DNA from 2 places in the Microbulbifer sp. S227A genome. Region 2 is predicted to be linked to the other one. Evidence: riboswitches for the same ligand, from Rfam matches in the RefSeq annotation. Region 2 holds a riboswitch; the other holds the start of a gene.

Region 1 (16,059 bases), on a different contig from region 2:
CGAACCGGTCAGCTGGGACGAAGCTTTTGATATCATGGCCGAGAAATGGAAAAAGACGCTGGCCGAGAAAGGCCCCGAGGCCATCGGCATGTTCGGGTCGGGCCAATGGACGGTCTGGGAGGGCTATGCCGCCTCCAAGCTGATGAAGGCCGGGTTCCGGTCCAACAATATCGACCCCAATGCGCGCCACTGCATGGCCAGCGCGGTGGCCGGTTTCATGCGCACCTTTGGCATTGACGAGCCGATGGGCTGTTACGACGATTTCGAGAACGCCGACGCCTTTGTGCTCTGGGGCTCGAACATGGCCGAAATGCACCCGATCCTGTGGACGCGCATTTCGGACCGCCGGTTCAGTCACCCGCATGTCAAGGTGGCGGTGTTGTCGACCTTTACCCACCGCAGCTTTGATCTCGCTGATATCCCGATGGTTTTCACGCCCCAGACCGACCTGGTGATCCTGAATTATATCGCGAATTACATCATTCAGAATGACATGGTGCACAAGGATTTCGTACGCGATCACGTCAACTTCAAGCGGGGGGCCACCGATATCGGCTATGGGCTGCGCCCGGAGGACCCGCGCGAATCCAATGCGGCGAATGCGGGCAATGCAAATGCCTCGGACCCCATGAGTTTCGAGGAATATGCCGCGTTCGTTTCGGACTATACGCTGGAAAAAGCCGCCGAGATGTCGGGCGTTCCCGCCGCGCGGCTGGAGGAACTGGCCAGACTCTATGCCGATCCGGATACGCGGGTCATGTCGCTCTGGACCATGGGCTTCAACCAGCACACGCGGGGCGTCTGGGCCAACAACCTGATCTACAACATTCACCTGCTCACCGGAAAGATCTCGACGCCCGGCAACTCGCCCTTTTCGCTGACCGGACAGCCTTCGGCCTGTGGCACCGCGCGCGAAGTCGGGACGTTTTCGCACCGCTTGCCCGCCGACATGGTGGTCGCAAACCCCGAGCACCGGGCCTATGCGGAAAAGATCTGGAACCTGCCCGCAGGGACGGTGCCGGGCTGGGTCGGCAGCCACGCGGTCAAGCAGAACCGCGATCTCAGGGATGGCAAGATCAATTGCTATTGGGTGCAGGTGAACAACAACATGCAGGCCGCACCCAACATGATGAACGAGGGGCTGCCGGGATATCGGAACCCCGAGAATTTCATCGTGGTCTCCGATGCCTATCCGACCGTCACCGCCGAAGCCGCCGACCTGATCCTGCCCGCCGCCATGTGGGTGGAAAAGGAAGGGGCCTATGGCAACGCCGAACGGCGCACGCAGTTCTGGCACCAGCTTGTCGATGCGCCGGGCGAGGCGAAATCCGATCTCTGGCAATTGGTCGAGTTTTCCAAGCGGTTCACCACCGATGAGGTCTGGCCCGCCGAACTGCTGGATGCCAGCCCCGAGTACAAGGGCAAGAGCCTGTTCGACGTGCTGTTCGCCAATGGCAAGGTCGACCGTTTCGGGCTGGATGAGGTCAGCAAGGACTATGCCAACCCCGAGGCCGAGGATTTCGGATTTTACCTGCAAAAGGGCCTGTTCGAGGAATATGCCGAGTTCGGGCGCGGCCATGGTCACGATCTGGCGCCGTTCGAAACCTATCACGAGGTGCGCGGCCTGAGATGGCCGGTGGTTGATGGCAGGGAAACCCGCTGGCGGTTCAACGGCGACCACGACCCCTATGTGCGCGATGGCAAGGCGATCGATTTTTACGGCAACAAGGACGGCCGCGCCAATATCTTTGCGCTGCCCTATGAACCGGCGGCCGAGAGTCCGGACGTGGAGTTTCCGATGTGGTTGTCAACCGGGCGGGTGCTGGAGCATTGGCATTCCGGGTCGATGACCCAGCGGGTGCCCGAGCTCTATCGCGCGGTGCCCGATGCGGTTTGCTATATGCATCCCGATGACGCGAGCGAGATGAATCTCAGGCGCGGCTCCGAGGTCAGGGTCATCTCGCGGCGGGGCGAAATTCGGACGCGGGTCGAGACAAGGGGGCGCAACAAGCCGCCGCGCGGGCTGGTCTTTGTGCCGTGGTTCGACGCCCGCAGGCTGATCAACAAGGTGACGCTGGATGCCACCGATCCGATCTCGAAACAGACCGATTTCAAGAAATGCGCCGTGCGCATCGAAGCCGTGTGAGGTATGAGATGAAACTTCTGCAATTGCTGCCACCGCTCGCCATTCTGATCGCCGGTACGATTGCCGTGGCGGATAACCAGGTTGCGACGCTGCGCCCGGATGTGCCGCTGGACCAGGATGGCGAGGCATCGCAGATCCCCGGCGTGGTCAACACCGACATCCGGCAGGTGCGCAACTATCCGGACCAGCCGCCGCTGATCCCGCACAAGATCGACAATTACCAGATCGATGTGAACGCCAACAAATGCCTGACCTGTCACAGCCGCACCGCCGTGGATGTCAGCCAGGCCCCGATGGTGTCGGTCACCCATTTCATGAACCGCGAGGGGCAGACCCTGGCCACCGTCACCCCGCGCCGTTATTTTTGTACCCAATGCCACGTGGTCCAGCATGACGCGCGCCCGTTGGTCGAGAACAGCTTTGTCGATGTCGACCGGGTACTGGACCATGTGATAACCCAGCCGGGCGGGGCAGACTGATGTGGGGATTTGTCAAACGGGTCTGGTGGATCATCCGCCGTCCCAGCACGTTCTTTTCCCTGGGGTTCCTGACCATTGGCGGCTTTGTCATGGGGATCGTGTTCTGGGGCGGGTTCAACACCGCGCTGGAAATCACCAATACCGAGCAATTCTGTACCAGCTGTCACGAGATGCGCGACAACGTGTTCCAGGAGCTCAAGCCGACGATCCATTACTCCAACCGCTCGGGAGTGCGCGCGTCTTGTCCGGATTGCCATGTGCCGCATGAATGGACGCACAAGATCGCGCGCAAGATGCAGGCCAGCAAAGAGGTCTGGGGCAAGATCTTTGGCACCATCAACACCCGCGAGAAGTTCCTTGAAAAACGTCTCGATCTGGCCCGCCATGAATGGGCGCGGCTCGAGGCGAATGACTCGCTGGAGTGCCGCAATTGCCATTCCGCGGCGTCGATGGACATCACCCGCCAGAGCAATCGCGCCGCCGAGGCGCATGAGCGGTTCCTGTTCACCGGCGAAAAGACCTGCATCAACTGCCACAAGGGCATCGCGCACCAGCTGCCCGACATGGGCGCGGCCGATCAGGACCACGCAAGCCTGTTGCCGGGGGGCGATCCGGTGGCGGCGTCCGAGATCAGAACCTACCTGGGGGCCGCCGGCCATTGACGGCATGGGCGCATCCCCGCAGCGAGCGGGGGTGCCGCGGCCCCGAGGTCAGGCGGCGATGGCCGCAGGCACCGGGCGCTTGTCGCCATGCCGTTCGGCGACCTGTGCCGCCACGATACGCGCGGTTGCCGCAGAAAGCGTCCAGCCCAGATGGCCATGCCCGGTGTTATAGAACACGCCCGGTGCCCGCCCGGCTCCGACACGGGGCAACATTGACGGCATCATCGGGCGCAGGCCGGCCCAGGGCGTGACATTCTCGGTCGAGATGCCGGGGAAGTGGCGTTCGCACCATTCGGTCAGCGGGCGGATACGGTCGGCGCGGATATCGCGGTTGTCGCCGTTGAATTCGGCGGTGCCGGCAATACGGAACCGGTTTGCGCCAAAGCGGCTGGCCACGATCTTGGAGCGGTCATCCAGCAGGCTGATCCATGGCGCGGCGGCCTGGCTTTCGGCATCGTCGAGGTTGACTGTGACCGAATATCCCTTGACCGGATAGATATTGACCCGGTCGCCCAGCTGGCGGGCAAACTCGCGGCTCTTGATGCCGGCGCTGACAACCACCGCGTCAAACACCGCGTCGCGGCCCCTTTCGGTGACACGCACGCCGCCCGGCTGCGCGGTGAGCCGCTCGACCTGCGCCCCAAAGCACAGCGTCGCACCTCGGCGTGCACAGGCGCGGGCCAGGCCCATGGTGAATTTGTGGATGTCGCCGGAACTGTCGGACTCGGTCAGAAAACCACCGACGAAACTGCCGCGCAGGGCGGGTTCGATTTCGCGGATCTCTTCGGGTGCAAGCTCGCGGCGCATCAGCCCCCCTGGGCGAGCAGGGCATTCACCTTGCGGGCATGGGCCATGTCGGTTTCACGGTCATAGAAATGCAGGATGCCGCGCCGTTCCAGATCGAAATCGATGCCTTCGCGATCGGCCATGTCAAACAGCACCGCGCGCGCCGCGATGGCGAGGCGGACGGTTTCCACCGTGTTGCTCTTGTAGCGCGGAATGTTGGACAGGAACTCGGCCATCCACCGCATCTTGTGCAGGGTGGGAGCGGGGTTCACCAGCAGCGGCGCATCCGCCTGCAACATCCATTTCAGCCCCTTCAGGACGGTGCCCCACTGGGTCCAGACCTCGGCATTGGAGGCCGAAAGCTGACCGCCATTGGCAAAGCTGGTTTCCATCGCCGCATAGCGGTGACGGTCGAACACGGTCACGTCGAATCCGCGATCCAGCAGTTCATAGGCGGTGGTCAGGCCGGTCACACCGGCCCCGATAACGGCAATCTTGGTCATGGTCATGCTCCTCGCACGTGTGGCATCTGCCGCTTGCCCCCTCCGTGCGTGGAACCTGAGAGCTTCGCCCGGCAGGCCGGGCTTTCTCCTACGGTGGGCCTTGTGGGCCGCTTTCCGGAGTGTTTGGGCCATACCGGTCCTGGGACCTGAGAGTTTCCGGGGCGGTTGCTCCTTCGGCGGCGGTGTGACCCGCCTTCTCCCGGCATAGCCTTCACTATGCGGCGGCAATTAGGCGATTGCCCTGATTCGCGCAACAGATTTAAGAGGCCCGGTGAAACGTGTTTCAGGGATTGAGCGGGGGAAGCCCCATCGTCCCGCGCCGGCCTCGGCGCCCGGCACGCAGGCGCATCCGCGCTGTTGCATATGCGGTTGCAAGTTGCCGCCAGCCTCCGGTTTCGTCGCGTGGTCCCCCCTTGCCAAACCGCGCCGCGCCCAGGGTTGCAAGGGCGCGGTCCAAAGGGGCAAAATCCACGTCCAACAATGGCCGTGCATGGGATTTCCAGCGATCCAGCGCGGCGCTCACCGCCGAGAGATCGCGCCGAGAGATCGCGCGCCGAACACGGCGATGGGCGTAGCGTTCCGATGCGCGCCAGCTTTGCCGCAGCGCGTTGGCCCGGTGGGTCAGGGCAGGGCGGAATCGCCGCAAGAGCGCCCAGGCAACGATGAGCAACCCAGCGGCCAAGCCCAGCCATTTCGCGATGGCGGCCGGGTCGGGCGGCGGGGCAGGGGCCCCGACGACGGTTAGCGGGATCGCCGGCACCGAGGCGGTTTCGATATCGCCGGTATCAAGGTTGAACCAGTCAATCGCGATGCCGGGCAGGACCAGTGCGCCATCGGCCTGCGCCACATAGGTCGTGACCTCGGTTCGCGTGCCGGACAATTCACCTCGCTCGTCGCTTTCCAGGATCGCCGGGTCCTTGGGATAGGCGCGCAAGGCGGTGTCGTCGATGGGGGCCGCAAGCCGTGGGATCAGCACCGGGGTCGTCCCTTCGATCCGCGCGGTCACGGTACGGGTGATCGCGTCGCCCACCGTCATCCCGACCTCACCGTCGATGTCCTGCTCCAGCGTGAAGCCTTGCGCCAGTACCGGGGCCGCAAGCTGCGCGGCCTCGGGCGGGATGGTGGCCACAAAGCGAATGTCCGGCAGCGGTGCGGAATATGTAACCGGGTCCGTCGTGTCGGGATCGGCATAGGTGATCGCCACCTCGCCCGCAGGCAATGCATAATCACCCGCCGCCAGCGGATACAGCTGATAGGCGCGCTGCACCCCGGACCAGGTTTCGCCATCCACGCGTTCGCTTGTCGGGCCAGAGCCGCGCTCCGGCAGGCGCACCATCAGGGACGGAACCTCAAGCGTCGGGAAATCGGGCGGCTTGGGCATCCAGGTGGGCACCAACACAAGGATACGCAGTTCCAGCGGCTGACCGACCACCACCGTATCGCTGGCCAGCTCAAAGCGGATCCGGGGCTCTTGCGCCATGGCCATCACAGGGGCAATCGCGGGGGCAATCGCGGGGGCCAGCGCCATGACGAGCAGGCTTGCACCCCACCGGTTCATCGCGCGGCCCCGGTCTGTTCCAGCAGAAAGCGCGAGCGCAGGAAATCGCCCATATCGGTGTCGATACTGTCGATCCATTGTTGCGCGGTCTGCGGCGCGCTGTTTTCGGACGGAGCCTCAATGCTGGTGTCGGTTCCGCGTTGAGTTTCATTGTCGTACACGATCTCATCCGCGCCGATCCCGTGCTCTTCTCCGGTGTCGGATTGTTCTTGCGCGGTTTCCACATAGGCGACGATGGCCCAGGCGATGTCGCGATTTGTGGCCGCCGCCGGAAAGTCCGGCTGCCGCTCCAGCGCCTTTTCAAAGGCCCGCGCGCCAGGGCGATACTGGCGATTGCGAATGCGCGACAGCCCCTCGGCAAAGGCGGCGTCGGCGGTATCAAGGTCGGCAAAGGTTTCCGCGGCATCGGCATATTGCCCGGCGCGCATCTGGGCATGCCCGCGCCACATCGGGTCCTCAAACAGCGTCGCCGCCCGGGCATAGTCCTTGTCTTCATAGGCGAGCCGGGCTTGCTGATCCGGGGTCAGGAACCAGTCCTGCCACCCCTCGGCCATGCCCGCCGAAGGCAGTTGTAAACTGCCTGCCAGCAAAACCACCATCGTCCAACGCATCGTCCAGCCGCGCCGGTACCACAGCAGCGCAAGCACCGCCGCCGGCCAGAGCAGCCAGCCGCCGCGATCCTGCCATTTCAGGCGCTCATCGTTCAGAAGCGCGGCCTTGTAGGCCGAGCGCAGGGTGCGTTCGATCCGCTTCAAATCGCTGTCATCGGCGCTCAGCGGCACGACGGTGACGCCTGCGACGCGGTCAAGCTGCGCCGGCACTTGCCCGTTCGGCAGCGAGACCAGCATGACAATCGGCGGCAGTGGCACGTCATCGGGGGATTTGAAGTTTGCCACCGCCGCCGGGTTGAAATCATCCAGCACCATCAAGATGGCCCCCGGTGTGTCTGCCGTGGCGCTGATCTCTAGTGCCAGAGCCAGCGCCGCCGACGGATCATCGCCGGGCTTGGGCATCACGGCCGGGCTGAGCCCGTCGAGCAGGGGGCGCAGGATGTTGGGGTCTTCGGTCAGCGGCGAAACCCGATGGGCGGACCCGGCATAGGCGATCAGGGCGGTGCGCGCTCCGGCGCGGGCATCCACCAGATCAAGTATCTTGAACCGGGCGCGGTCCAGCCGCGAGGGGGCAAGGTCGCGGGTTTCCATCGACTCGGTAACCTTGAGTGCGACCACCAGCGGCGCGGTCTCTGAGACCAGCGGATTGGGTATTCGGCTCCAGCTTGGCCCGGCGGCGGCCAGCGCCAGAAGGGCCAGCCCGACCGCAACCCCGTCAACCGGCAAGATGCGCCGCGCGCCCGTCCCCCCGACCCTGAGCGCTGCCGCAAGATGCGGGGCAATATCCGCGGTATCGATGTCGCGGGCCGCCTTGCGTGGCCGCGCCATGATCCAGAGCACGGCAAGTGGCACGAGACAAAGCAGCCAGACCGGGCGCAGGAAATGAAAGGCTTCGAGACTTGCCATCATGGGGCGGCCCTCCGGGTTTTCAACAGCAGCACCGCCAGCGTCACAAGACCGATCAGCAGCGCGGCACCGGCGGCGATCCATGACAGGGTCTCGGTCGGTCGAAAGCGCGTGCTGCGGGTTATGCGGGGGGTCATTTCGTCAATCTGTTGGTAAATCCGGTTCAGGGCCTCGGTATCATCCGCGAAAAACATCGTGCCCCCCGTGCGCGCGGCGATATCCCCGAGCGTGGCGAGATCGACCTTGTCTTCGCCCGACGCCTCGGGGTCGCCGACGCCGATGGCCTGGATGGTGACGCCACGGTCCGCCGCGATGGCGGCGGCGTTGATCGGGGTCATGCGGCTGCTGGTGTCGGCCCCGTCGCTGAGCAGGATGATCAGCCGTTCGTCAACATCGCTGGTTTCAAAGCTGCGCACCGCCAGCCCGATGGCGTCGCCGATCGCCGTATTGGGGCCGGCCATGCCAACCTCGGTCTGATCGAGAAACCCGCCCAGGCCTTGCAGATCGTCGGTGAACGGGGCCTGCACAAAGGCGCGGGTGCCAAAAACGATCAGCGCCATGCGGTCACTGTCGCGGGCGGCGATGAAATCCTTGAGCACCGATTTGACCGCCGCCAGCCGCTGTTGCGCCGCGCCGTCCCTGGCGGTGAAATCGCGCTCGTCCATCGAGCCGGATATGTCCAGCGCCAGCACGATGTCACGGGCGGATTTCTCGATGATCACCGGCTCACCCAGCCGCTGGGGCTGGGCCAATCCGAGCAGGATCAGCGCCCAGATGCAGAGGGCTGCCCCGGTCTGCAACCGGCTGCGCCCCAGAACGGTTGCTCCCGCCGAGGGTGTTTCACCCGCTGCATCGGTCAACATGCGAAAGAACGGCACCCGGATCGCGGCGACCTGTTCCCTGTGCGGTGGCAGATAGCGCCAGACCAGCCAGGGCAGCGGCAGCAGGAGCAGCACCCACGGATGCGCCAGCGTGATCATTCGCGCGGTGCCCGGTCCGGGCGGCGATGCCGCGCGACCCAACGGCGGGCGAGCTCGGCGAGGCCCGGGGGCGCGGGGCCGTCGCGATAGGGGGCCCGCGCCAGAACGCGGCCGGGGCCGGTGCGAAACCCGCCGCCGGGCAGGGTCCGGTCAAGAAAGGCCAGCCATGCGTGTCCGGTCAGCGCCGCTACATCCTCGCGCGGAAAGGCGGCGAGCGCGGTACGGCGGATGATCTGTGCGATGCGCGCCGGGTCGTCCCCCGCATCGGCCAGCGCGCCAAGCGCCGCCCGCCGATAGGCATTGGCACGCCGGTGGCGCAGGATCAGCCGCACCGCCATCAGGATCGCGGCAAACAGGGCCATGGCCAGCCAGAGCCAGCCGATGGTCTGGGGGGTCAGCGGGATCGGCGGCGGTTCCGGTGCCGGTTCCAGCCGGTCGAGCAGGTCGATCAACGTGAGACCTTGCAGATCGGAGGTCATGATGCGCGCCCCGTCCGGCCGAGCAGGTGGCGCAGCTGATCCAGCGCCGGGCTCGCGGTTGTCATCGGCAGGAAGGGCAGCCGGTATTTGCGCGCCCAGCGATCAAGCCGGGCCAGCCGCCCGCGCAGCACGGTTTCGATCCGCTCGCGTATCCTGCCGTCTGCCGCGTTGATCTCGGCCTGCAATTCGCCATCGGAAATGGCCGCGCGAAACCCCGGCGGCAGCGCCTCGGCCAAGGGGTCCGCGACACTGAACAGCAGAACGTCGTTGTGCCGGGCTAGCCCGCGCAAAAGGCGTTCGGTATCATCGTCGATACCATCGAAATCGGAAAACACCATGACCAGGTAATTGGTCTTGGCAATCCGTCCCGCCGCCCTGAGCAGGGCATTGAACGAACCGGGTTGGGCAACCGCGCGCGCGGCGTGCAGGTGTTGGTTGGCCGCGGCGACCGAGGTCAGAAAGCGGTGCACCGCAACGGGCGACCGCACGGGGCGGTGTTCGGCCACGGCGTCATCGCCAAACACCAGCCCGCCTACGCGGTCGCCCTGGGCCAGCAGCCGATGCGCCGCCAGTGCCGCGGCCTCGGCGGCGACCACCGATTTCATGTAGACCCGGCTGCCGAAAAACATCGACATGCGCTGATCCACCAGCAACAGGGCCGGGCGGTCGCGCTCTTCGGTATAGACCCGCACATGGGGCTTGCCGGTGCGCGCGGTCACTTTCCAGTCGATGGTGCGGATGTCGTCGCCGGCCAAATAGCTGCGCAATTCCTCGAAATTCAGCCCCCGCCCGCGCAGCTTGGAGGCGTGACGGCCATTCAGCACCGATTGCGCCGGCTGGCGGGGCAGCAGGCTGAGCCGTCGCGCGGGACCGGCCAGGCGCAGCAGCTGGCGCAGGTCGACATGCACACGCGGGTCGTGCCGGGCCGTCGGGCTATGCGCGGATGCAGCCATGTTCCCCCCGGTGACTATGGCAGCGCGACCAGCGCGATCAGCGTGTCGGTGATGTCATCCGCCACCTTGCCCTCGCCCTGCGCTTCGTAGCTCAGCGAGATGCGATGGCGGAACACGTCATGGGCAATCGCGCGCACGTCCTGTGGGTCGACATAATCCCGCCCGGCCATCCAGGCATGGGCACGGCTGCACTTGTCGAGCGCCAGCGAGGCGCGCGGGCTGGCGCCGACCCCGATCCATCGGCCAAGGGCATCGTCGAGCGACGCGGGGCTGCGGGTGGCATGAACCAGGTCAGCCATGTAGCGATCCATCGCGTCCGAGACATGGATATCGCCAATCTCGGCGCGCGCGTCGAACACCGCCTGCTGTGCGATGGCGGGCGGCTTTTCGGCCTGTTGCCCGGCGGTCGCTTGCGCCGCGCGCTCTTCGCCGCGCACCAGCCGGATCACCTCGACCTCGTCCTCGACCGGGGGGTAGGTGATGTTCACATGCATCAAGAAACGGTCCATCTGCGCTTCGGGCAGGGGATAGGTGCCCTCCTGTTCGATAGGGTTCTGGGTTGCCATCACGATGAACAGCGGCTCCATCCGATGGGTGGTGCCCGCGACGGTGACCTGCCGTTCTTCCATCGCCTCGAGCAGCGCCGCCTGCACTTTGGCCGGGGCGCGGTTGATTTCATCGGCCAGCACGATATTGGCGAAGATCGGACCGGGATCGAACCGGAACGTGGATTTGCCGTCGCCCTGAACATAAACCTCGGTGCCGGTCACGTCCGATGGCAACAGGTCGGGGGTGAACTGGATGCGGCTGAAACGGGCGTCCAGGTTTTTCGCCATCGCCTTGATCGCGCGGGTCTTGGCCAGCCCCGGCAGGCCTTCGACCAGCAGGTTGCCATTGGCCAGAAGCCCGATGATCAACCGGTCGATGACATCGGTTTGCCCGATGATGGACTGCCTCATGCGACGCTTGAGATCCTGTATGTGATCCAGAGCAGTCATTCGCAACCTCCGGAAGAGTGTTCCCTGTTGCGTGCAGCCTAGCGGTTCGTATCGCATCGTGAAAGAGGCGAGGCGCTGTTGCCTTGCCGGGGGCGCCCAGGCCGTTGCGGGCACTGCCAAACCCCCACAGTCGGATGCATATCGCCCCTTGCCGAAAGCGGTGCAATTGGTGTCAGGTCGCGGGTGGGTGTTCCCCTGGGAAGGCCGCAACCGCCAGCTTGAAGCAGGAGACATTGATGCGCGAACCCGTTGCCGTTTTCGATGGACATAACGATACTCTTCTCAAGCTGGAAATCGCCGCCCGCCAAGGCAGGGCGCTGGATTTTGCGGCGGCAAGCCCGGCATTGAACATCGACCTGCCCGGGGCGCGCAGGAGCGGGTTCGCGGGTGGCTTTTTTGCCATGTTCACACCGTCGCACCTGGATCGGTTCGACGGGTCATTCGATCCCGACGACCCCGGCAATTTCGACCCGATCGGTCAGCCCGAGGCGCTGAATTTCACACTGGCGATGTTCGCAAGGCTTCGGCGGCTTGCGCGCAAGCTGCCCGAGGATCTGGCGATCTGCCGGGATGCGCCCGAGATTCGCGATGCCATCGCGCGCCACCGGATCGCCATTCTGCCCCATGTCGAAGGTGCCGAGTGCATCGATACCGATTTCAATGCGCTGGAGGTGCTGCATGCCGCGGGTCTGCGCTCGCTCGGGCTTGTCTGGTCGCGCGAGAACGCGTTTGGGCATGGTGCCCCGATTGACGCGCAACCCGTGCCCGAGCCGGGAAAGGGGCTGACTGATGCGGGGTTTGCGCTGGTGCGCGAATGTGACCGGCTTGGCATCCTGATTGACCTGTCGCACCTGACCGAGGCCGGGTTCTGGGATGTGGCCGCGACCACGAACCGGCCGCTGATTGCCACGCATTCCAACGCCCATGCGATTTCGCCCAGTGCCCGCAACCTGACGGATCGGCAGTTGTCGGCGGTGGCGGAAACCGGGGGCATTGTCGGGCTGAACTTTCACGTGGGTTTCCTGCGCGCGGATTGCGCCCCGGACAGCGACACGCCGATCGCCCAGATGGTGCGGCATCTGGACCATATGCTCGGGATCCTCGGCGAGGACGGGGTTGCCCTCGGGTCGGATTTCGACGGTTGCCTGTTGCCGCGTGATATCGGAGGGGTCGCCGGGCTGCCCAGGCTGGTATCCGGCATGCGCGATGCGGGGTTCGGCGAGCCGCTGATCCACAAGATATGCCGCGACAACTGGCTTGTGGCAATAGCGCGGGGCCTGCCCGAAACCGCCGCATAGCGGTTGGATCAGCCCGCGTCGCCCGGCTGGCTCAGTGCGCCAAGGCTGGGCACGTCAAGCTCGCGTTCCAGCTTGCGGCGTATGGCGCGTTCATAATCGTCGAACCCGGTCGCGATCTCGAGGAAAGAACCGGGGCCGCGCAGAATCTCATCGCGATAGAATTCGATGAGCGACACTTCGGCCTCATACTCCCCGGCATTCACCACGAGCCCGTTCACCGTCACGCCGTCAAACGGGAACTCGGCATAGGCGGCGGCGGGGCCAAAGCCCTCGTTATTCGCCCCGTCCCCGGCCATGTCGAGCGTCTGGAACAGGCAGCGGGGCGCGCGTTGCAACAGGCTCGCCCCGTAGCCGAGCGCATAGCCGATGGCGGTGGGAAAGGCATTGTGGCTGCGGGTTGACTGGCCAACCGTGCGGGCGGCGTCACGCAATGCGTTCTGATCGGTGATCAGACGCCAATCCAGGATCAGTTGCTGGTTGTAACGCCCGCTCCATTCATAGATCGCCAGCGCCACCGGCAGGTCGCTGGCGAAAAAGGCGCGCTGCACCTCGGGGGCAATCAGCGCGGCAGCCAGCCCGCTGCGTTGCAACCGGTCCTCGGCGGCGTCGACCGAAGAGGAAACGTCAAGCGCCAGAGCCAGCGCCAGCCGACACTCCGCCGCCTCTGCCGTGCCGCCCAGGGCCAGCGCGACAGCGGCGGCGCGCAGCATCACCAATGGCCCGTGTTTTCCATGCTGGCCCAAGGCTCCGCGGGTGCGAGCGGTTCACCCGCCTGCAACAGCTCGACCGAGATGTTGTCGGGGCTGCGCACAAAAGCCATGTAACCGTCGCGCGGCGGGCGGTTGATGGTGACGCCGTTGTCCATCAGGTGCTGGCACATCTCGTAGATGTTGTCGACGCTATAGGCCAGGTGCCCGAAATGGCGGCTGTCGCTGGGCAGACCATCGTCACCATCCCAGTTATAGGTCAGCTCGACAGGACAGTCTTCCTGTCCCGGCGCGGCCATGAAGATCAGGCTGAACCGGCCTTGCTCGCTGTCGGTCTGGCGGGTCTTTTTCAGCCCCAGAAGTTCGAAAAACGCCATCGTCTTTTCAAGATCGGCGACGCGTACCATGGTGTGAAGATATCGGATTGTCATGTTGGTCTCCTTCGTTGACCGGCACCCTAGCGTTTTCTGGCCCGAGGGCCAGTGCTGCGGCGGCGATCTCAGAATTTTGATCCGACGCCCAGCGAAACCGAGAACTCGCGCGAGGAAAAGCGGCTGAAATTCGAGTCCTTGCGCCCGGTCCGCAGGCGTAGGGTCGGTACAAAGCCGGCATAGTCATAGCGATCGAAAATCAGGGTAAGATCGCCGTAGAGCGATTTGTCGGTGCGCGGCACCGCGCCATTCAGGCTGAACAGGAATTCATCGTAATTCGTGTACCCCATCACCAACCCCACCGACAGGCGGGCGGGGCCGACCGCACGGCCCAAGGTATAACTGCCGCGCATGGAAACCGTCGAATAGGTGCCGTTGATGCTGACCGCTTCGGCGTCCTGATAGGCCAGCGCGAGGTTGAGGGTGTCGCCATTCGCCAATTCCTTGCCGAACTCGGCCCCAAGGCTGAGCACGCGGGCGTCATTGGTGGTATAGCGCGCATCATAGCGGCGTTCCGCATCCGCCCGCAGCCCATAACGCGTTTCGTCATCGGGCCGCCAGCTGCGTGCCACGCCAAGACGCGCAAAGCGATAGTTCCGTGCCCCCCCGTACCAGCTTTCTCCGAACCCGATGTCAACGCTGGCCTGACCCCGCGAGCGGCCGCTGCCGACGGTGCGGGCATGTGTCAGCGTCATCGCCGCATAGGTCGAGGCGAAATCCGACCCCGACACCTCTGGTGCCGTGGCCCTGGCGCTGTCCGACAGGGCGACCCGCTCGACATATAACCGCGCGCCCAGGCTTGTCATGCTGCGGTCATCCACGTGCAGCCGATAGGTGGGCGCGATGTCCAGCGAGGCGATCAACCCGGACAGGGCCAGCCCCGCGCCCGAAATGGTGCCTTCGTCCGGCACGCCGTCGATGATGTTGCGCGACGTGTCCGAGCCGTTGTTCACGTTATCCGAGGGGCGCAGGTCGCCGCGCAGCCGCAGCGACCACGGGTTGACCCGGCGCAGCAGCTTGTAGTCGCGTGCGACACGCGCTTTATCGGCTTCGGTCGGGGCATGTATCGCGGTGCGGCGCAGCCAGAGCTGGGACAGGCTGTAGCGCTTGCCCTCAAACGCCATGCGCGCCGCCAGCTGGGCCGCCTCGAACCGGGCGGGTCCGGCATCTGCATTGCGATAGGCATAGCCGGCGGCGCGGCGGGCGAGGTCCGGGTCGTCAAGGCGGGCATAGCTGCGCGCGATGATGTAATAGGCCAGCGGGTCCTTGGGGTCGGATTTGAGCACCACCTTGGCAAGCTCGATCGCCAGCCCCGGATCGCCTGCGTCCAGCGCGTTGATCGCCAGGTTGCGCACCTGTGCCGCGTTCAGCTCGACCGGCGCGGCAAGGCCGTCTCGTGCCGTGGTCGCCACGAGCCCGACCGCAAGGGTCAGGCACAGCGCCGCTTGCCGGAGCGGACCAAGGCGGCGAAACGGGGCGGGGTGCGGCATGTGCCGATCCCTCAGTTGCTGCGTTCCAGAACGAACAATCCGAACTCTTCCACGTCGGACACGCCGGCTACATGGCCCGATGCGAACAGCGCACCGGCCACCGCATTGGCATTTGACCCGCCAAAGGCCCCGCCATAATCGCCCCGGTCTTGCTGTTGCTGGGTGACATCGCCCGAGAACGAGCCGTCAGCCTGAATATCCGCTGGCGCGATCTCCAGCGAGTCGAGATCCGCCCCGGTGGCGGCATAGGTGCGATTGTAGATCTGCCCCTTGACGCGCATGGTCGAGAAATCCGCATCGATCCGCGCATCGCCAAAGACCCGCCCGGCCTGTCGCGGACGCACCGCGGGATCCGTGCCCGGCGGCACCGGCAACAGCGCATCGCCATTGTCCGGCAGGTTCATCAGGCCGACATATTCGCCATCATAGCGCACATCGGCATCGACGGGGTTGGCCGATGGCACCGCGAAACCGTTGGCGGAATAGGTGGCGCCACCATTGTAATAGCCATCCAGCCCGCCGGACACCGCCAGCACGCCACGCGCGTTGTCGACCTCGCGGGCATAGGCCGTGGTGTGGGTGTTGAGCGCGTCGGGCTGGCGTTCAAATGCCTGGTACTGGCCGCGCGGGGAATCCAGCGAGGCCTCGCGCACATAATCTACCGGCAGGGGCGTGCCATTGAACGCGACGCCGGTGATCACCAGCCGGGGATCGGTGGGGTCGGCCGTATAGGACGCGGCATCCAGATCGCTGGAAACCGCCTCGGGGATCGGGCTTGTCGGCTCGATCGGATCGGTTCCACCGCCGTCGTCTTCATCGAGAAATGGGTTGCCGCCGCTGCACGCCGACACCGCTGTCGCAAGTGCGACACCAATCACAAACCGCTTCATCTGCCTCATCAACCTTTTGGTGGTCGTTGCGCACAGACTCCGCGTCCCGCGCTAAAAAGTCAACGCGTATACATGCCAAAGGCGATCAACGTGGCCGATAAGTGACCCCCATTTAGCGGTTCACGCGCGCAAGATCGCTATATACAGTCGAATTCTCAAGAGATTCTGCCGGGAAAGGATTC
Region 2 (16,059 bases):
ATCCCGAGGGGTTGCGCGCTGCCATCGGGGTCATGGCGGCACGCTGCGCCCCGACGCGGTGCGACGGGCTGGACCTGTCGCGGATCGGGCGGTTTCTGGCCCTGACCCCGGTCGGCGAAACAGGCGGCATCGAGCGGGTGGCGGCAACCTGCGTGCGCGATCTGGACGGCTGGCGCGCGCCATTGGATGCGGCCGAGCTGGCTCGTCGCCGCCGCGCGCGGTTGTCCGCGCGGCAGGACGCGTCGCTGACGCGGTGGGGCTATCCTTACGTGATGGAGGATTTCCGGTTTCACATGACACTCACCGGGCGGCTGGCGGTGGACGAGGTGGAGCAGTGGCGCGACATCGCCGCCGCGCATTTGCCGGATTTGCCCGCCCCTTTCGTGATGGACGCCATCGCCCTGGTCGGCGAGCGCGAAGACGGCTGTTTCGAAGTGATCCAACGCTACGCGCTCACCGGTTGACGCGCCGCCTGCGCCCATTCGACGGTGCCGGCTATGCCGTTTGGTATCTTTCATCTCGACAACTTTGCCTTGAACTATACAACTAGACATATCTTAGCAGTGACAGCGATTCGTGACAGCAGGGATTTGTGACGGTTGAATGAACAGGATCGCCCCCGCACGCCGATCTGGCGTGCCATCGCCACCGCCTTGCGCCATGAGATCAGCGAGGGGCGCTATGGTCCCGGCGACAAGCTGCCGACCGAAGCGACGCTGGCGGCGCGGTTCGGGGTCAATCGTCACACGGTACGCCGGGCGTTGGCCGATCTTGTCGAGACCGGGCTGGTGCGCACCCGCCGCGGCTCGGGTGCTTTCGTGGCTGCGGTGCCGGCGCAGTATCCTATCGGTCAGCGGGTGCGGTTTCACGAAAACCTGCTGGCGGCGGGACGCATTCCGCACAAGCGCATGTTCTTGGTCGAAACCCGCGCCGCGACGGTGGCCGAAGCCGAAACGCTCGCGCTCGCGCCGGGTGGTGCGGTGTGCGCCTGTCATGGGCTGTCGCTGGCCGACGGGGTGCCAATCGCGGTGTTCGAAAGCGTGTTCCCGTTGCCGCGCCTGGCCGGGATAGACGCGGCATTGGGCGAAACCAGCAGCGTGACCGAGGCGCTGCGCCGCGTCGGGATTCCCGATTACACCCGCGCTGCGACCCGCCTGACCGCCGTGCTGGCCGATGCGACGCAGGCGCTGCACCTGGAAATCAGGCAGGGCGACCCGCTGCTGTACGCAACAGGCGTGAATGTCGATGGCCAGGGTGTCCCGGTGGAATATGGGCGCACCTGGTTTTGCGGCGACCGGGTGACGCTGACTGTCGAGGGCTAGGGGGTTTCCCGCAAAATGGGCGATTTGGTCCCATTGCCCTTGCCCGATCCGCGACGCATAAGGTCATCACCACAGCAGATGAGGAAAGACCCATGATCGGACGCCTGAACCATGTTGCCATTGCCGTACCGGATCTCGAGGCCGCGTCAGCGCAATATGCCGGTGCCCTTGGTGCCAAGGTCGGCGCGCCGCAGGACGAGCCCGATCACGGGGTGACCGTGGTGTTCATCGAATTGCCGAATACCAAGATCGAACTCCTGTACCCGCTGGGCGACAACAGCCCGATCCAGGGGTTTCTCGACAAGAACCCCTCGGGTGGCATCCATCACGTGTGCTATGAGGTCGAAGACATACTGGCAGCGCGCGATCATCTGAAATCGACCGGCGCACGGGTGCTGGGCGACGGCAATCCCAAGATCGGCGCCCATGGCAAGCCGGTGCTGTTCCTGCATCCCAAGGATTTCAACGGCTGTCTTGTCGAGCTGGAGCAGGTCTGAGCAACGACCTCTGAAAACAGGAGCCCCGCATGTCCATCGTATCGGCAATCGTACTCTTTGCGATCATCTGGTTCATGACCTTTTTCATCGCCTTGCCAATCCGGGTGCGGACGCAGGGCGATCTGGGCAAGGTCGAGCCGGGCACCCATGCGGGGGCGCCGGAAGTTCACAATATCAGGAAAAAGATGCTGATCACCACGGCCGTGGCGCTGGTGATCTGGGCGGTGGTGGTGACAATCATCCTGTCCGGAGTGATCAGCGTGCGCGATCTCGACTGGTTCAACAGGATGGGGCCGGAGGGTTAGGGCGCGGTTTCAGCGCTCGATCGGCAGAATGTTGTGAAGACGGTGATAGGGGGCCGATTTGACGCTTTTGCTGACATCTGGCACGGTTTGTGCCTGACGCGCCCGAAAACTCATGTACGAGGCGGCACCCAAGCCGATAAGGCCCGCGCAAACGCTGGTTCCCAGTATCAGGCCGTCCAAACCAAGGGTCTCGAACATCACAGAACTCCTTCTCTGAAGCCAATATAGGCGATCCCGGAGAAAATTTCCACCTTCGACAAGGGTGAATATGCCGGGAATTCATGTCGAATCGGGTGGGGTCGCCGAAGTGATCCCGGCATCCGCGGGAAATCGCTCTGCCCGTCTCGGGACAAATCGTGCAACCTGTTGCAGGCAATGGAAATATACCCGGTTGCGATTGCTATCGCGCATTCAACGCATCCTGCACGTTCTTCAGCAGATGTTCGGTTTCCTCGCGTTCACGGCTGGTAGCGGCCTGACCCCGGCGCAGCCGTAACCGTCCGAGCGCCACGGCGATTCCCCCGATGGTGGGCACTGCCAGCGCGGCAATGGCCGGGCCGCCAGTCAGGGCGCCGGCAACCGCCGCACCGGCAGCGGCCAGCAAGGCCCCGGCGCTGAGCCGCTGGGTCCAGACGCCGATCACGTCATCCAGATCCCGCAGGCCGCTTTCCCGTTCGCGCAGCCGGGCGATCCGCCGGCCGATCAGATCGGACAGCACAAAGGTCAACTCGTCATGGTTGACCTGTTGCAGCGCCGACACAAGCGCCACCCGCTCGGCGGGGTCGACGCTGACCGAATCGACCAGCGCGTCGACCTCGGCGAGCGGCACCGGTTCTTCCATCGACAGGGCACGCACAAAGGCGATCAGCGCGGTTGCCGGGCGGCGTTTCTTGGGGGAAGGGGCGACCATGGGCGCATCCTTGCCATCAAACGCGCCCACGGCAACCGGATTGTGCGCAAGCCGCGTCAAATCTCCCTGGCACCGTCATCTCGGGATGGGGGCAAGCAGGGGCTTGCCGGGCATTCGCGGTAACGCTACGGTATGCCAAAGCATGCGGGAGAACCGGGCGAATCGTCCGGTGCCGAAGGAGCAACCGCCCCGGAAACTCTCAGGCGAAAGGACCGTCTGCTTTACGAACTCTGGAGAGTGACGCCTGGCGTCCGCCGAAGGGATAGCGATCTCAGGCGAAAGGACAGAGGGGGCATCGTGCCGCGCCATGTCGCGCGGGTTTGGGGTGCCGGGATGATTTTACATAATCGCATCGGCCTGTGACAGGAGCAGGTATGACCGATCTGAAACACACGCCGCTGCATGCGCTGCATGTCGAGCTGGGCGCACGCATGGTTGGCTTTGCCGGATATGACATGCCGGTGCAATTTCCCGACGGGATCATGGCGGAGCACAGCCACACGCGCGCGCATGCCGGGCTGTTCGATGTCAGCCACATGGGGCAGGTGATCCTGTCCGGCGCGCCGATGGCCGGGATTGCCGCCGCCTTTGAAACGCTGGTGCCGATGGATGTGGCGGGTCTGCCCGAAGGCCGGCAGCGCTATGGGCTGTTCCTGGATGATGCGGGCGGGATCCTGGATGACCTGATGTTCGCCAACCGGGGAGATCACCTTTACGTGGTGGTCAATGCCGCCTGCAAGGACGCGGACATCGCGCGCATGAAGGCGGCGCTTGAACCGGGAGTTTCGGTGACACCGGTCCGCGACCGCGCGCTGCTCGCGTTGCAGGGGCCGGCGGCGGAAACCGTGTTGGCCGGGCTGAACCCGCGCGTCGCCGGGATGGGGTTCATGGATGTCGCCACTGTCGAACTCGACGGCGTCGAATGCTGGGTCTCGCGGTCGGGTTACACCGGCGAGGATGGCTATGAAATATCTGTGCCCGAACGCCATGCCGAGGCACTGGCGCGGGCGCTCTTGGCGCATGACGCGGTTGCGCCCATCGGCCTTGGCGCGCGGGATTCGCTGCGGCTCGAGGCCGGGCTTTGTCTCTATGGCCATGACATTGACGCCACCACCCTGCCGGCCGAGGCGGGGCTGACCTGGGCGATACAAAAGATCCGCCGCACCGGGGGGGCGCGCGCGGGCGGGTTCCCCGGGGCCGGGGCGGTGCTCGATCAGATTGCATCGGGACCGGCGCGCAAGCGGGTTGGCCTGAAACCCCAGGGGCGGGCCCCGATGCGCGAGGGGGTCGCGTTGTTTGCCGCTGCCGAAGGGGGCGAACAGATCGGGGCGATCACTTCGGGCGGCTTTGGCCCGACCGTCGGCGGGCCGGTCGCGATGGGCTATGTGCCCGCCGATCTCGCCAGCCCGGACACCATCGTTTACGGCGAGCTGCGCGGCAAGCGCCTGCCGCTTACGGTCACGAAGCTGCCCTTCGTGGCCGCCAATTTCAAGCGCTAGTCCAAGAGGGAAAACCGGACATGAAATTTACCGAAGAACATGAATGGCTGCTGGAAGAAGGCGAGCTGATCGTTGTCGGCATCACCGAGCACGCGGCCGAACAGCTGGGCGACGTGGTGTTCGTGGAGCTGCCCGAGGCCGGCAGCGAGGTCAGCAAGGATGACGAGATCGTGGTGATCGAGAGCGTCAAGGCGGCCAGTGACATCCTTGCCCCGCTGGATGGCGAGATCGTCGAGGTGAACGAGGCGCTGGCTGACAATCCCGGCCTGGTCAACGAAGATGCGCAAGGGGATGCGTGGTTCTTCAAGATCAAACCGTCGGACACCAGCCCGATGGCGGATTACATGGACGAAGCCGCTTACAAGGACTTCGTCGCATAAGCCCCTGCGCCGGGAGTATCCTTCCGGCGCCAATCCCTTGACCGGCACGAGAATGACGAACGGGGCGCCTGTCGGATCGGCCCCGCCATTTCTGGAGACACCCGATGCCCTTTGAGCCAACCGACTATCTGCCTTATGACTTTGCCAATCGCCGTCATATCGGCCCCTCCCCGGAAGAGATGGACCAGATGCTGGCCACGGTCGGGGCCGAAAGCATTGACGCGCTGATCGATGATACGGTGCCCGCGGGCATCCGGCAGCAGGACAAGCTGGATTTCGGCCGCGCCAAGTCCGAGCGGGAACTGCTGCATCACATGCGGCTGACGGCGGGCAAGAACAAGGTCCTCACCAGCCTGATCGGACAGGGGTATTACGGCACGATGACGCCGCCCGCGATCCAGCGCAACATTCTTGAGAACCCCGCCTGGTACACCGCCTATACGCCCTATCAGCCCGAGATCAGCCAGGGGCGGCTCGAGGCGTTGCTGAACTACCAGACCATGATCAGCGATCTGACTGGGCTTGAGATCGCCAACGCCTCGCTGCTGGACGAGGCGACCGCCTGCGCCGAGGCGATGACCATGGCGCAGCGGGTGTCCAAGTCCAAGGTCAAGGCGTTCTTCGTGGATCGCGATTGCCATCCGCAGAACATCGCGGTGATCCAGACCCGCGCCGCGCCTTTGGGGATCGAGGTGATTGTCGGCAACCCGGACAAGCTCGAAGCCGACAAGGTGTTTGGCGCGCTGTTCCAGTATCCCGGCACCTATGGCCATGTGCGCGATTTCACCGACCAGATCGCGGCGCTGCATGACAACAAGGCCATTGCCGTCATGTCCGCCGATCCGCTGGCCCTGACCCTGCTCAAGGAGCCGGGGGCGATGGGGGTCGATATCGCCGTGGGCAGCACCCAGCGGTTCGGTGTGCCGCTTGGCTATGGCGGCCCGCACGCGGCCTATATGGCGACCAAAGCCGAATATGCCCGCGCCATGCCGGGCCGCCTGGTCGGGGTCAGTGTCGACAGCCACGGCAACCGGGCGTACCGGTTGTCGCTGCAAACCCGCGAACAGCATATCCGCCGCGAAAAGGCCACGAGCAATGTCTGTACAGCTCAGGCGCTGCTGGCGGTGATGGCGTCGATGTATGCGGTGTTCCACGGTCCCAAGGGATTGCAGGCCATTGCCCAGCGGATCCACCGCAAGACCGTGCGCCTGGCGCGCGGGCTGGAAGAGGCGGGGTTCAAGGTCGATCCCAAATCGTTTTTTGACACCATCACCGTTGACGTGGGGCCGTTGCAGGCGGCGGTTCTGAAATCGGCAGTGGATGAAAACATCAACCTGCGCCGCGTGGGCGAGCATCGCGTCGGCATCAGCCTGGACGAATGCACCCGGCCCGAGAATGTCGAAGCGGTCTGGCGCGCCTTTGGCATCGTACGCAAGGATGACCAGTTCGAACCGGAATACCGGGTTCCGGCCGCGCTGCACCGCACCAGCGATTACCTGACCCATCCGATCTTTCACATGAACCGGGCAGAGACCGAGATGATGCGCTATATGCGCCGCCTCGCGGATCGTGACCTTGCGCTGGACCGGGCGATGATCCCGTTGGGCAGCTGTACCATGAAGCTGAACGCCGCCGCCGAGATGATGCCGGTCAGCTGGCGCGAATTCGCCCGGCTGCACCCGTTCTGCCCGGCGGATCAGGCACAGGGGTATCACGAGCTGATTGCGGACCTGTCCGACAAGCTGTGCCAGATCACCGGCTATGACGCGCTGTCGATGCAGCCCAATTCCGGGGCGCAGGGCGAGTATGCGGGTCTTCTGACCATCGCTGCCTATCACCGGGCGAATGGCGAGGGGCATCGCAACATCTGTCTCATCCCGATGAGCGCACATGGCACCAACCCGGCCAGCGCCAACATGGTGGGATGGAAGGTCGTGCCGGTGAAATCGGCGGCAAACGGCGATATCGATCTGGATGATTTCCGGGCCAAGGCGGAAAAGCACGCGGCCGATCTGGCCGGGTGCATGGTGACATATCCTTCGACCCACGGGGTGTTCGAGGAAACCGTCACCGAAGTCTGCAAGATCGTGCATGAACATGGCGGGCAGGTCTATATCGACGGGGCCAACATGAACGCCATGGTCGGCCTGTCCCGTCCCGGCGATCTGGGCGGGGATGTAAGCCACCTCAACCTGCACAAGACCTTTTGCATCCCCCATGGCGGGGGTGGTCCCGGCATGGGGCCGATCGGGGTCAAGGCGCATCTTGCACCCCACCTGCCGGGTCATCCGGAGACCGGCGGCCAGGAAGGGCCGGTATCGGCGGCCCCCTATGGCTCGCCCTCGATCCTGCCGATCAGCTGGGCCTATTGCCTGCTGATGGGCGGCGATGGCCTGACCCAGGCGACGCGGGTTGCGATCCTGAACGCCAACTACATCGCCAAGCGGCTCGAAGGGGCCTATGATGTGCTCTATCGCGGCAAGACCGGGCGGGTGGCGCATGAGTGCATCATCGACACGCGCCCCTATGCCGAGAGCGCGGGCGTCACCGTTGACGACATTGCCAAACGCCTGATCGACAACGGGTTCCACGCCCCGACCATGAGCTGGCCGGTGGCCGGAACCCTGATGATCGAGCCGACCGAGAGCGAGACCAAGGCCGAGCTTGACCGGTTCTGTGACGCGATGCTGGCGATCCGCGAAGAGATCCGCGACATCGAAGAGGGCCGCATCGACAAGGACAACAACCCGCTCAAGAACGCGCCGCACACGATGGAGGACCTGGTCAAGGATTGGGATCGTCCCTATTCGCGCGAGCAGGGCTGTTTCCCGCCGGGTGCCTTTCGGGTCGACAAGTACTGGCCGCCGGTGAACCGCGTCGACAACGTCTATGGCGACCGCCACCTGGTCTGTACCTGCCCGCCGATGGAAGAATATGCCGAGGCGGCAGAGTAGGCGGGAACACGCGCAGGGCGTCCGGCAACAGGGCCTGATTCAATTTTGAAAGCGATCTGTTCGGCGCTAACCTGCCGAGCAGAATCCGCTGTCAAAGGAGAGTGTCATGCCAAATGCCGAACGCCGGAAAGCAAGCGATTTCGATCCCAGGATCCTCGAAATATTTGACGGTTACGTTCACGGTCAGATGTCCAAGCGCGACTTCATCGCGCGCGCGGGGCGATATGCGGCGGCGGGCGTGACCGGTGCCATGATCCTTGAACAACTCGCGCCCAACTATGCGTTGGCACAGCAGGTTGCGCCCGACGATCCGTCCATCGTGACCGAGCGGATCACTTATGAAAGCCCGGATGGACACGGCACGATCACTGGCTTGATGGCCCGCCCCGTGGACGCGCAAGGCGCGTTGCCGGCGGTGCTCGTGGTGCACGAAAACCGTGGTCTGAACCCCTATATCGAGGATGTGGTTCGCCGCGCCGCCAAAGCGGGCTATTTCGCGTTTGGCCCGGACGGATTGTCGCCGCTCGGCGGCTATCCGGGGACAGACGATGAAGGCCGCGAAATGCAGCGGTCGATGGATGGCGCAAAACTGATGGAAGATTTCTTTGCGGCGTTCGAGTTCCTGCGTGGCAACCCGTCATCTACAGGCAAGGTCGGTTGCGTCGGCTTCTGCTATGGTGGCGGCGTGTGCAACGCGCTGGCGGTTGCCTATCCGGATTTGGCCGCATCCGTTCCGTTCTACGGTCGCCAGCCGGCAGTCGAGGATGTTCCAAACGTCGTTGCTCCGTTGCTGATTCACTATGCCGGGCTGGACGAGCGCATCAATGCCGGGGCCGAGGCTTATGCCGAGGCGCTGACAGCCAATGGCAAGGAATTTGCGGCGCATGTCTATCCCGATGTGAATCACGGTTTTCACAACGACACCACGCCAAGATATGACGCCGAAGCCGCCACGCTTGCATGGGAGCGGACGCTGGCGTTCTTTGATACCTACCTGAACTGATCAGTGGCTCAGCCGAACGGGTCGTGCGGATATTGCACCGCCGCCAGGTACAAGCCCTGTGGCGGGCAGACCGGCCCGCAGGCGGCGCGGTCGCGGGCGTTCAGCGCTGTTTCGACATCGTCCGCCGTCCATGCGCCGCTGCCGACACGTTCCAATGTCCCGACAAAGCTGCGCACCTGGTTGTGCAGGAACGACCGGGCCCGCACGTGAAACTGCACCTCGCGCCCGGACAGGCCGTCAACCTCGCTGACCCGCAACTCATCCAGCGTTTTCACGGGGCTGGCCGCCTGGCAGATCGAGCTGCGAAAGGTGGTGAAATCATGCCGCCCGATCAACCGGTCGGCACCGGCCTGCATGGCTTTCACATCCAGCGGATGCTTGACCTGCCAGACCTGGCCATCCTCATGGGTCGCGGGTGCGCGGCGGATCAGGATGCGGAACAGATAGCGCCGTTCCAGCGCCGAAAACCGCGCATGCCAATCGTCGTCAACCGCGGCGCAATCGACAATCGCTACCGGGGCGGGCTTGAGATGATAGTTCAGCGCTTCGGACAGGCGGAACGGATCCCAGTCGCGCCGCATGTCGCAATGGGCGACCTGGCCAAGCGCATGGACCCCGGCATCGGTGCGCCCGGCGGCGGCGATGGTATGCGCGCGCGGTTCAAGCCGGGCAAGCGCCGCCTCGATGGCACCCTGCACCGAGGGCAACTCCTTTTGCCTCTGCCAACCGGCAAAGGGCGCACCCTGGTATTCGACTTTGAGAGCATAACGCGGCATGGCGCGCTGCTACCCTGCGCCGTGGCAAACGGCAAGGCTGGTAACGCCCCCGCCCGCGCCCTATCTTGGGATCGACAAGGCGAGGCAGGGTGCAGGTTTGGTGATTTCTTCGATAGCGGACGGGCTGGTGCGCAGTATCGAGTCCGTGGGCGATACCATCAGCGAAACGCTGTTTGAGCCGGTGATCCGGCTGGGCGTGACGGGCCTTGCGCGATCGGGCAAGACGGTGTTCATCACCTCGCTGGTGGCCAACCTGATGGACCGGGGCCGCATGTCCAGCCTTGCCGCCGCGCAGGAAGGACGGATCGAGGCAGCGTTCCTGCAACCCCAGCCCGACGATACGGTGCCGCGATTCGACTATGAAACCCATCTGGGTGCGTTGACCGCGAGCCATCCGCACTGGCCTGACAGCACCCGCGCGATCAGCGAATTGCGCCTGTCCTTGCGGGTGCGGCCGACCGGCCTGCTGGCAGGGTTGCAGGGGCCGCGCACGGTGCATCTGGATATCGTCGACTATCCGGGCGAATGGCTGCTTGATCTGGCCTTGCTCGACAAATCCTATGCGCAATGGTCCGAGGAAACGCTGGCCCGGTTGCAGGATCGGTCCACCGCCGAGGACTATCGCGCTGTCCTTGCCTCCGTCGACCCGGTTTCGCCGCTGGACGAACCCACCGCGCAACGGCTCGCCCGCAGTTTTACCGACTATCTGAACGCGGCGCGGATTGCGGGGTTTTACGATTGTACGCCGGGGCGGTTCCTGCTGCCCGGGGATTTGGCCGGCTCGCCGGTGCTGACCTTTGCGCCCTTGCCCGCCCAGGCTAGCCCCCCGCGCCGGTCGCTGGCGCGCGAAATGGAACGGCGGTACGAAGCGTATAAATCCGAGGTGGTGAAACCGTTCTTTCGCGATCATTTTGCCCGGATTGACCGGCAGGTGGTGCTGGTCGATGCCCTGGGCGCGATTCACAAGGGGCCGCGGGCGGTCGAGGATATGCGCGGTGCGATGGCCGATATCCTGGGGGCGTTTCGTCCGGGAACCAACGCCTTTTTGACCAAGCTGCTGCTGGGCCGGCGGGTCGAGAAAATCCTGTTTGCCGCGACCAAGGCGGACCATCTGCACCACCTGCAACATCCCCGTCTGACCGCGATCATGCAGGCCCTGACCCGCGATGCAAGAGATCGGGCGCAGTTTGCCGGGGCCGATACCGCCGCCCTGTCGATTGCCGCCCTGCGCGCCACCACCGAAGAGCAGCGCAGCCATCAGGGGCGCGAGTTGAACTGTGTGCGCGGGCATCTGCTCGACACCGGCAAGGCGGCCGCGTTCTATCCCGGCGAGTTGCCGCAGGACCCGGCGCAGCTGCTGGGTCCGGCGCGGGCAGGGGCCGAGCGGTGGCTGGACGCGGATTACCAGGTGATGTCCTTTGCCCCGGCGCCGCTTCAATTGCGGCCCGGGGATGGGCCACCGCATATCCGCCTCGACCGGGCCGCGCAGTTCCTGATCGGGGATCGGCTGTGAGCGTCCTGTTGCGAGCGGCCACCCCGCTGGACGCGGGGACAACCGGGGATATCCTGTGGCAATCGCTGCGGGACAGCGCGCAGAACGAGCTGAGCTCTGCTGCCGAGGCCATCGGGTGTTGCGGTGTGATGATCGCGCGTGACTGGATGACCGTGGCGGTGACGGGGGCCGGTGTGCAGGGGTTTCTGGCGCGCGACGGCCAGGAGATCTGCGCGCTCTATACCGCAGCCGATGCGCGGGGGCGGGGGATCGGTCGGCAGCTCGTGCAAGAGGCGAAACGCAAGGTTCCGCGCCTGCACCTGCAAACCCCGGCGGGCAACACCGGCGCGCGGCGGTTCTATGCGCGCGAGGGGTTCGTGCCGGTCGGCCCGGCAGGCACCACGGGGCAGCACGCGCGCCTCTATGTCTGGCAAAAGGAGATCGCCGCATGAGCAAGGGTCCGGTTCTGATCGACCTGGAAGACAGCGAGGCGCCGGTTTCGGTGGCCGATGCGCCGCCGGTGCCGGACAGACCCGCGCCGGACGGTCAGGCGATGCAGATGGCGGCGCGTCTCGCGGCGCGCCGGCCCTCGCGGCTGGCCCGCTGGTTCTGGGGGCTGGCCGGGGCGGTGATCGGCGCGATGGTTTCGGTGGCGGCCTGGGATTTCGTGACCGGCCTCGTGGCGCGTGCGCCGGTGCTGGGCTGGATCGTCACCGGGCTGGTTGTCGCCATGCTGGCGGTGCTGCTGGTGATCGCGCTGCGCGAATTGGCGGCAATTGCGCGGTTGGGCCGGATCGACGGCCTGCACCGTGCCGCCGACGCGGCCCTGGCCGATGATGACCTTGAACAGGCGCGGACAGTGACGAAAAGGCTGCTGGCGTTCTATGCCGGGCGCGACGACACGCGGTGGGGGCGGCAATCGGTCAGCGAACGGATGGGCGAACAGTTCGATGCCTCCGGTCTGCTGAATCTTGCCGAGGCCGAGTTGCTTGCGCCCCTGGATGCCGCCGCCAGCCGCGAGGTCGAGGCCGCCGCCCGGCAGGTGGCAACGGTGACGGCGCTTGTTCCCCTGGCATTGGCCGATGTGGTGACCGCGCTGGCGGCGAACCTGCGGATGATCCGGCGGGTGGCCGAGATCTATGGCGGGCGCTCCGGGCTGATCGGCAGCTGGCGGCTGACCCGTGCGGTGTTCGCGCATCTGGTGGCGACCGGTGCGGTGGCGGTGGGCGATGACCTGCTCGAACCGGTGCTTGGCGGCTCGATCCTGTCCAAGCTGTCGCGCCGCTTTGGCGAAGGGCTGGTGAACGGCGCGTTGTCGGCGCGCGTCGGGGTCGCCGCGATGGAGGTCTGCCGCCCCCTGCCATTCTCGCAGGGGCGCAAACCCTCGGTGCGCGGCATCGTCAAGAACGCGCTTGGTGGCCTGTTCCGCTCAAAAGAGGCGTAATTCTGCTCGTAATATTTCGTGTGTTGACGCTAGGTCATCTTGTGGCGGTATGATTGCGCAAACACTCGCGGGAGACGTGCAATGACGGATGATTCCGAAGTTGCGAACCACTATTCCAACTCGGCGCTGCTTGACCGTATCGAGGCCGCGCTGTCAACGGCCGGTGTCCGGCGGCCGCTGGACATCGATACGCTGGCCCTGTTCGACGAATTCCATATCGGCGGGCGCAAGGCCACGGATCACCTGCTGCAAAGCCTGGGGATTTCGGCGGGGAGCAAGGTGCTCGATCTTGGGTGCGGCCTTGGCGGTCCGGCCCGCTATGTCGCCAAGACCAGCAGCGCCCGTGTCACCGGGCTCGACCTGACCCATGATTTCGTCGCTGCGGGCAATGCGCTGACCGGGCAGGCATTGATGGTGGACCTGGTCGACCTGCAACAGGGCAGCATTCTGGACATGCCGTTTGCCGACGATCAGTTCGATGTCGCCTACATGATCCATGTGGGCATGAATATCTCGGACAAGCCGGCGCTCGCCGCCGAGGTGGCGCGGGTTCTCAGGCCCGGTGGCACCTTTGGCATCTATGATGTCATGGCCGTGGATGACGCCAGGCTGTCCTATCCGGTTCCCTGGGCGAGCGGCCCCGAGCACAGCGCCCTGAGCCCGCCGCAGGCCTATCGCGATGCGCTGACCGGTGCGGGGTTCCGAGTGCAGACCGAGATCGACAGGAGCGAGTTTGCGCTGGATTTCTTTGCCCGCATGATGGCCAGGCAGGACAAGGCCGGTGGGGTGCCGGCACTGGGTCTGCACCTGGTCATGGGGCCGGACACTTCGGACAAGATCGGTAACATGGTCGCGGCACTGCATGCGCGCCAGATTGCCCCGGTCGAGATGGTTGGCGTTCTGGGATCCTGAGCGCCCGGAGCCTCTGGACCATCCGCGCGACGCGGCCTATAAGCCGGGGCATGATGCGCATGGTACGGATCATTATTCGAATTATATCCCCGGCGCTCTGACCCTGAGACGCCGGGCAAAGGTGTTTGAGATTTCGCACCGACCGCTTTCAATCATACCGACCTGACTGATCCAGAGGACGCCACCCATGTGCGCCGATACCACGACCCAAACCGCCGACTATAAATCCACGCTGAACCTGCCCAAGACCGAATTCCCGATGCGCGCGGGCCTGCCCAAGCGCGAGCCTGCCTGGCTGGAGCGGTGGGAAAAGATCGGCGTCTATGACCGCCTGCGCGAGAAAGAGGGCCGCGCGCCCTTTACGCTGCATGACGGTCCGCCCTATGCCAACGGGCATCTGCATATCGGTCACGCGCTGAACAAGACGATCAAGGACATGATCGTGCGCAGCCACCAGATGATGGGTTATGACGCGCGTTACGTGCCGGGTTGGGATTGTCACGGATTGCCGATCGAGTGGAAGATCGAAGAGCAATACCGCAAGAAGGGCCGCGACAAGGACGAGGTTCCGGTACTGGATTTCCGCCAGGAATGCCGCAAGTTTGCCGAGGGCTGGGTTGATATCCAGCGCGAAGAGTTCAAGCGGCTTGGCGTGACCGGCAACTGGCCCGATCCCTACCTGACAATGGATTACCACGCCGAAGCGGTGATCGCGGCCGAGTTCCAGAAATTCCTGATGAACGGCACGCTGTATCAGGGCAGCAAGCCGGTCATGTGGTCGCCGGTCGAGCAGACCGCACTGGCCGAGGCCGAGGTCGAGTATCACGACAAGGAGAGCTTTACTATCTGGGTGAAGTTCGCGGTCAAGGGGGCAGGGGCCGCCGATCTGGACGGCGCCCATGTGGTGATCTGGACCACCACCCCCTGGACCATCCCGTCGAACAAGGGCGTGGTTTACGGTGCCGATTTCGACTACGGCCTTTACGAGGTTACCGGCACGCCGGATGAATCCTGGGCCAGTGTGGGCGACAAGTTCATCCTGGCCGACAAGCGCGCCGAGGACGTGATGACCCGCGCGCGGCTGGAGCCGGGCATGTGGAAACGTCTGCGCGATGTGTCGGCGGACGAATTGTCAGGCCTGAGCCTGCAACACCCGCTGGCCGGGGCCGACGGCGGCAATGGCGAATGGGACCAGCCCCGCGATTTCCGCGCGGCCCCCTTTGTCACCGACGAGGACGGCACCGGTTTCGTGCATTGTGCGCCCAGCCACGGGATGGACGAATTCGAACTGTACCGCGATGCCGGGATGCTCGAACAGGTGATCACCTACAATGTCGACCCCGATGGTCGGTTCCGCGCCGATCTGCCGCTGTTTGGCGGCCGCGCGATCCTCAAGCCCAACGGGAAAGAGGGCGATGCCAACAAGGCGGTGATCGACAAGCTGGTCGAGGTGGGCGGCCTGTTGGCGCGGGGCAAGATCAAGCACAGCTATCCCCATAGCTGGCGGTCCAAGGCCCCGGTGATCTATCGCAACACGCCGCAATGGTTCGCCGCCATCGACCGTGCGGTGGGCGACGATCTGGACACATATGGCACCACCATCCGCGAACGCGCCCTGACCAGCATCGATGAACTGGTCAAGTGGACACCGAAACGGGGCCGCAACCGGTTGTTCTCGATGATCGAAACCCGGCCTGACTGGGTGCTGAGCCGCCAGCGCGCCTGGGGTGTGCCGCTGACCTGCTTTGTCCGGAAAGGGGCCTTGCCAACGGATGCCGATTTCCTGTTGCGCGATGACACGGTCAACAGCCGCATTGTCGAGGCGTTCGAGGCCGAGGGCGCGGATGCCTGGTACAAGGATGGTGCCAAGGAACGGTTCCTGTCCGGGGTGGTCGATCCCGACGCCTATGAGCAGGTGTTTGACATTCTCGACGTGTGGTTTGACTCGGGTTCCACCCACGCCTTTGTGCTGCGCGACCGCAAGGACGGCACCGAGGACGGCATCGCGGATGTCTATATGGAAGGCACCGACCAGCATCGCGGCTGGTTCCACTCTTCGATGTTGCAGGCCTGCGGCACGATGGGGCGCGCGCCCTATCGCAACGTGGTGACCCATGGGTTCACGCTGGACGAAAAGGGCAACAAGATGTCCAAATCGCTCGGCAACACCATCGTGCCCGAAAAGGTGGTACAGCAATACGGTGCCGACATCCTGCGCCTCTGGGTGGCCCAGACCGACTATACCGCCGACCAGCGGATCGGCCCCGAGATCCTGAAAGGGGTGGCCGACAGCTATCGCCGCCTGCGCAACACGCTGCGCTTCATGCTCGGATCTCTGGGTGAATTCGACAGCATCACGCCGGTTGATCCCGACGACATGCCGCCGCTCGAGCAATGGGTGGCGCACCGTCTGGCGGAACTCGATGCCGAGGTGCGGGCGGGCTATGCGGCGTTCGATTTCCAGGGGGTGTTCCAAAAGGTGTTCACCTTTGCGACGGTCGACCTGTCGGCTTTCTATTTCGACATTCGCAAGGACGTGCTCTATTGCGACGCCGATGACAGCCT

Evidence for each region. A riboswitch is a leader RNA that binds a small molecule or an ion and turns the genes downstream of it on or off. The one in region 2 is predicted to bind glycine.
Region 1: it holds a riboswitch for glycine, as region 2 does, so the genes downstream of both, ACP15R_RS02495 (FAD-dependent oxidoreductase) here and gcvT (glycine cleavage system aminomethyltransferase GcvT) in region 2, are expected to answer to the same signal.

What each region holds. Positions count from the first base shown of each region.
Region 1 is NZ_JBNAFZ010000001.1:500,310-516,368, reverse strand. It holds gene napA (nitrate reductase catalytic subunit NapA) at 1-2,146, shown strand, start outside; gene ACP15R_RS02510 (nitrate reductase cytochrome c-type subunit) at 2,155-2,625, shown strand; gene ACP15R_RS02505 (cytochrome c3 family protein) at 2,625-3,287, shown strand; gene ACP15R_RS02500 (FAD-dependent oxidoreductase) at 3,336-4,094, opposite strand; gene ACP15R_RS02495 (FAD-dependent oxidoreductase) at 4,094-4,708, opposite strand; glycine riboswitch at 4,701-4,788, opposite strand; gene ACP15R_RS02490 (hypothetical protein) at 4,860-6,134, opposite strand; gene ACP15R_RS02485 (VWA domain-containing protein) at 6,131-7,654, opposite strand; gene ACP15R_RS02480 (VWA domain-containing protein) at 7,651-8,631, opposite strand; gene ACP15R_RS02475 (DUF4381 domain-containing protein) at 8,628-9,110, opposite strand; gene ACP15R_RS02470 (DUF58 domain-containing protein) at 9,107-10,063, opposite strand; gene ACP15R_RS02465 (AAA family ATPase) at 10,078-11,061, opposite strand; gene ACP15R_RS02460 (dipeptidase) at 11,298-12,359, shown strand; gene ACP15R_RS02455 (DUF1194 domain-containing protein) at 12,368-13,069, opposite strand; gene ACP15R_RS02450 (VOC family protein) at 13,069-13,491, opposite strand; gene ACP15R_RS02445 (tetratricopeptide repeat protein) at 13,566-14,987, opposite strand; gene ACP15R_RS02440 (hypothetical protein) at 14,999-15,877, opposite strand.
Region 2 is NZ_JBNAFZ010000008.1:90,308-106,366, forward strand. It holds gene ACP15R_RS18440 (DUF1045 domain-containing protein) at 1-464, shown strand, start outside; gene phnF (phosphonate metabolism transcriptional regulator PhnF) at 600-1,322, shown strand; gene mce (methylmalonyl-CoA epimerase) at 1,415-1,819, shown strand; gene ACP15R_RS18455 (DUF1467 family protein) at 1,849-2,124, shown strand; gene ACP15R_RS18460 (hypothetical protein) at 2,134-2,322, opposite strand; gene ACP15R_RS18465 (hypothetical protein) at 2,525-3,034, opposite strand; glycine riboswitch at 3,170-3,259, shown strand; gene gcvT (glycine cleavage system aminomethyltransferase GcvT) at 3,409-4,533, shown strand; gene gcvH (glycine cleavage system protein GcvH) at 4,554-4,913, shown strand; gene gcvP (aminomethyl-transferring glycine dehydrogenase) at 5,018-7,867, shown strand; gene yghX (YghX family hydrolase) at 7,974-8,870, shown strand; gene truA (tRNA pseudouridine(38-40) synthase TruA) at 8,879-9,646, opposite strand; gene ACP15R_RS18495 (YcjX family protein) at 9,747-11,159, shown strand; gene ACP15R_RS18500 (GNAT family N-acetyltransferase) at 11,156-11,590, shown strand; gene ACP15R_RS18505 (YcjF family protein) at 11,587-12,582, shown strand; gene ACP15R_RS18510 (class I SAM-dependent methyltransferase) at 12,664-13,494, shown strand; gene ileS (isoleucine--tRNA ligase) at 13,682-16,059, shown strand, end outside.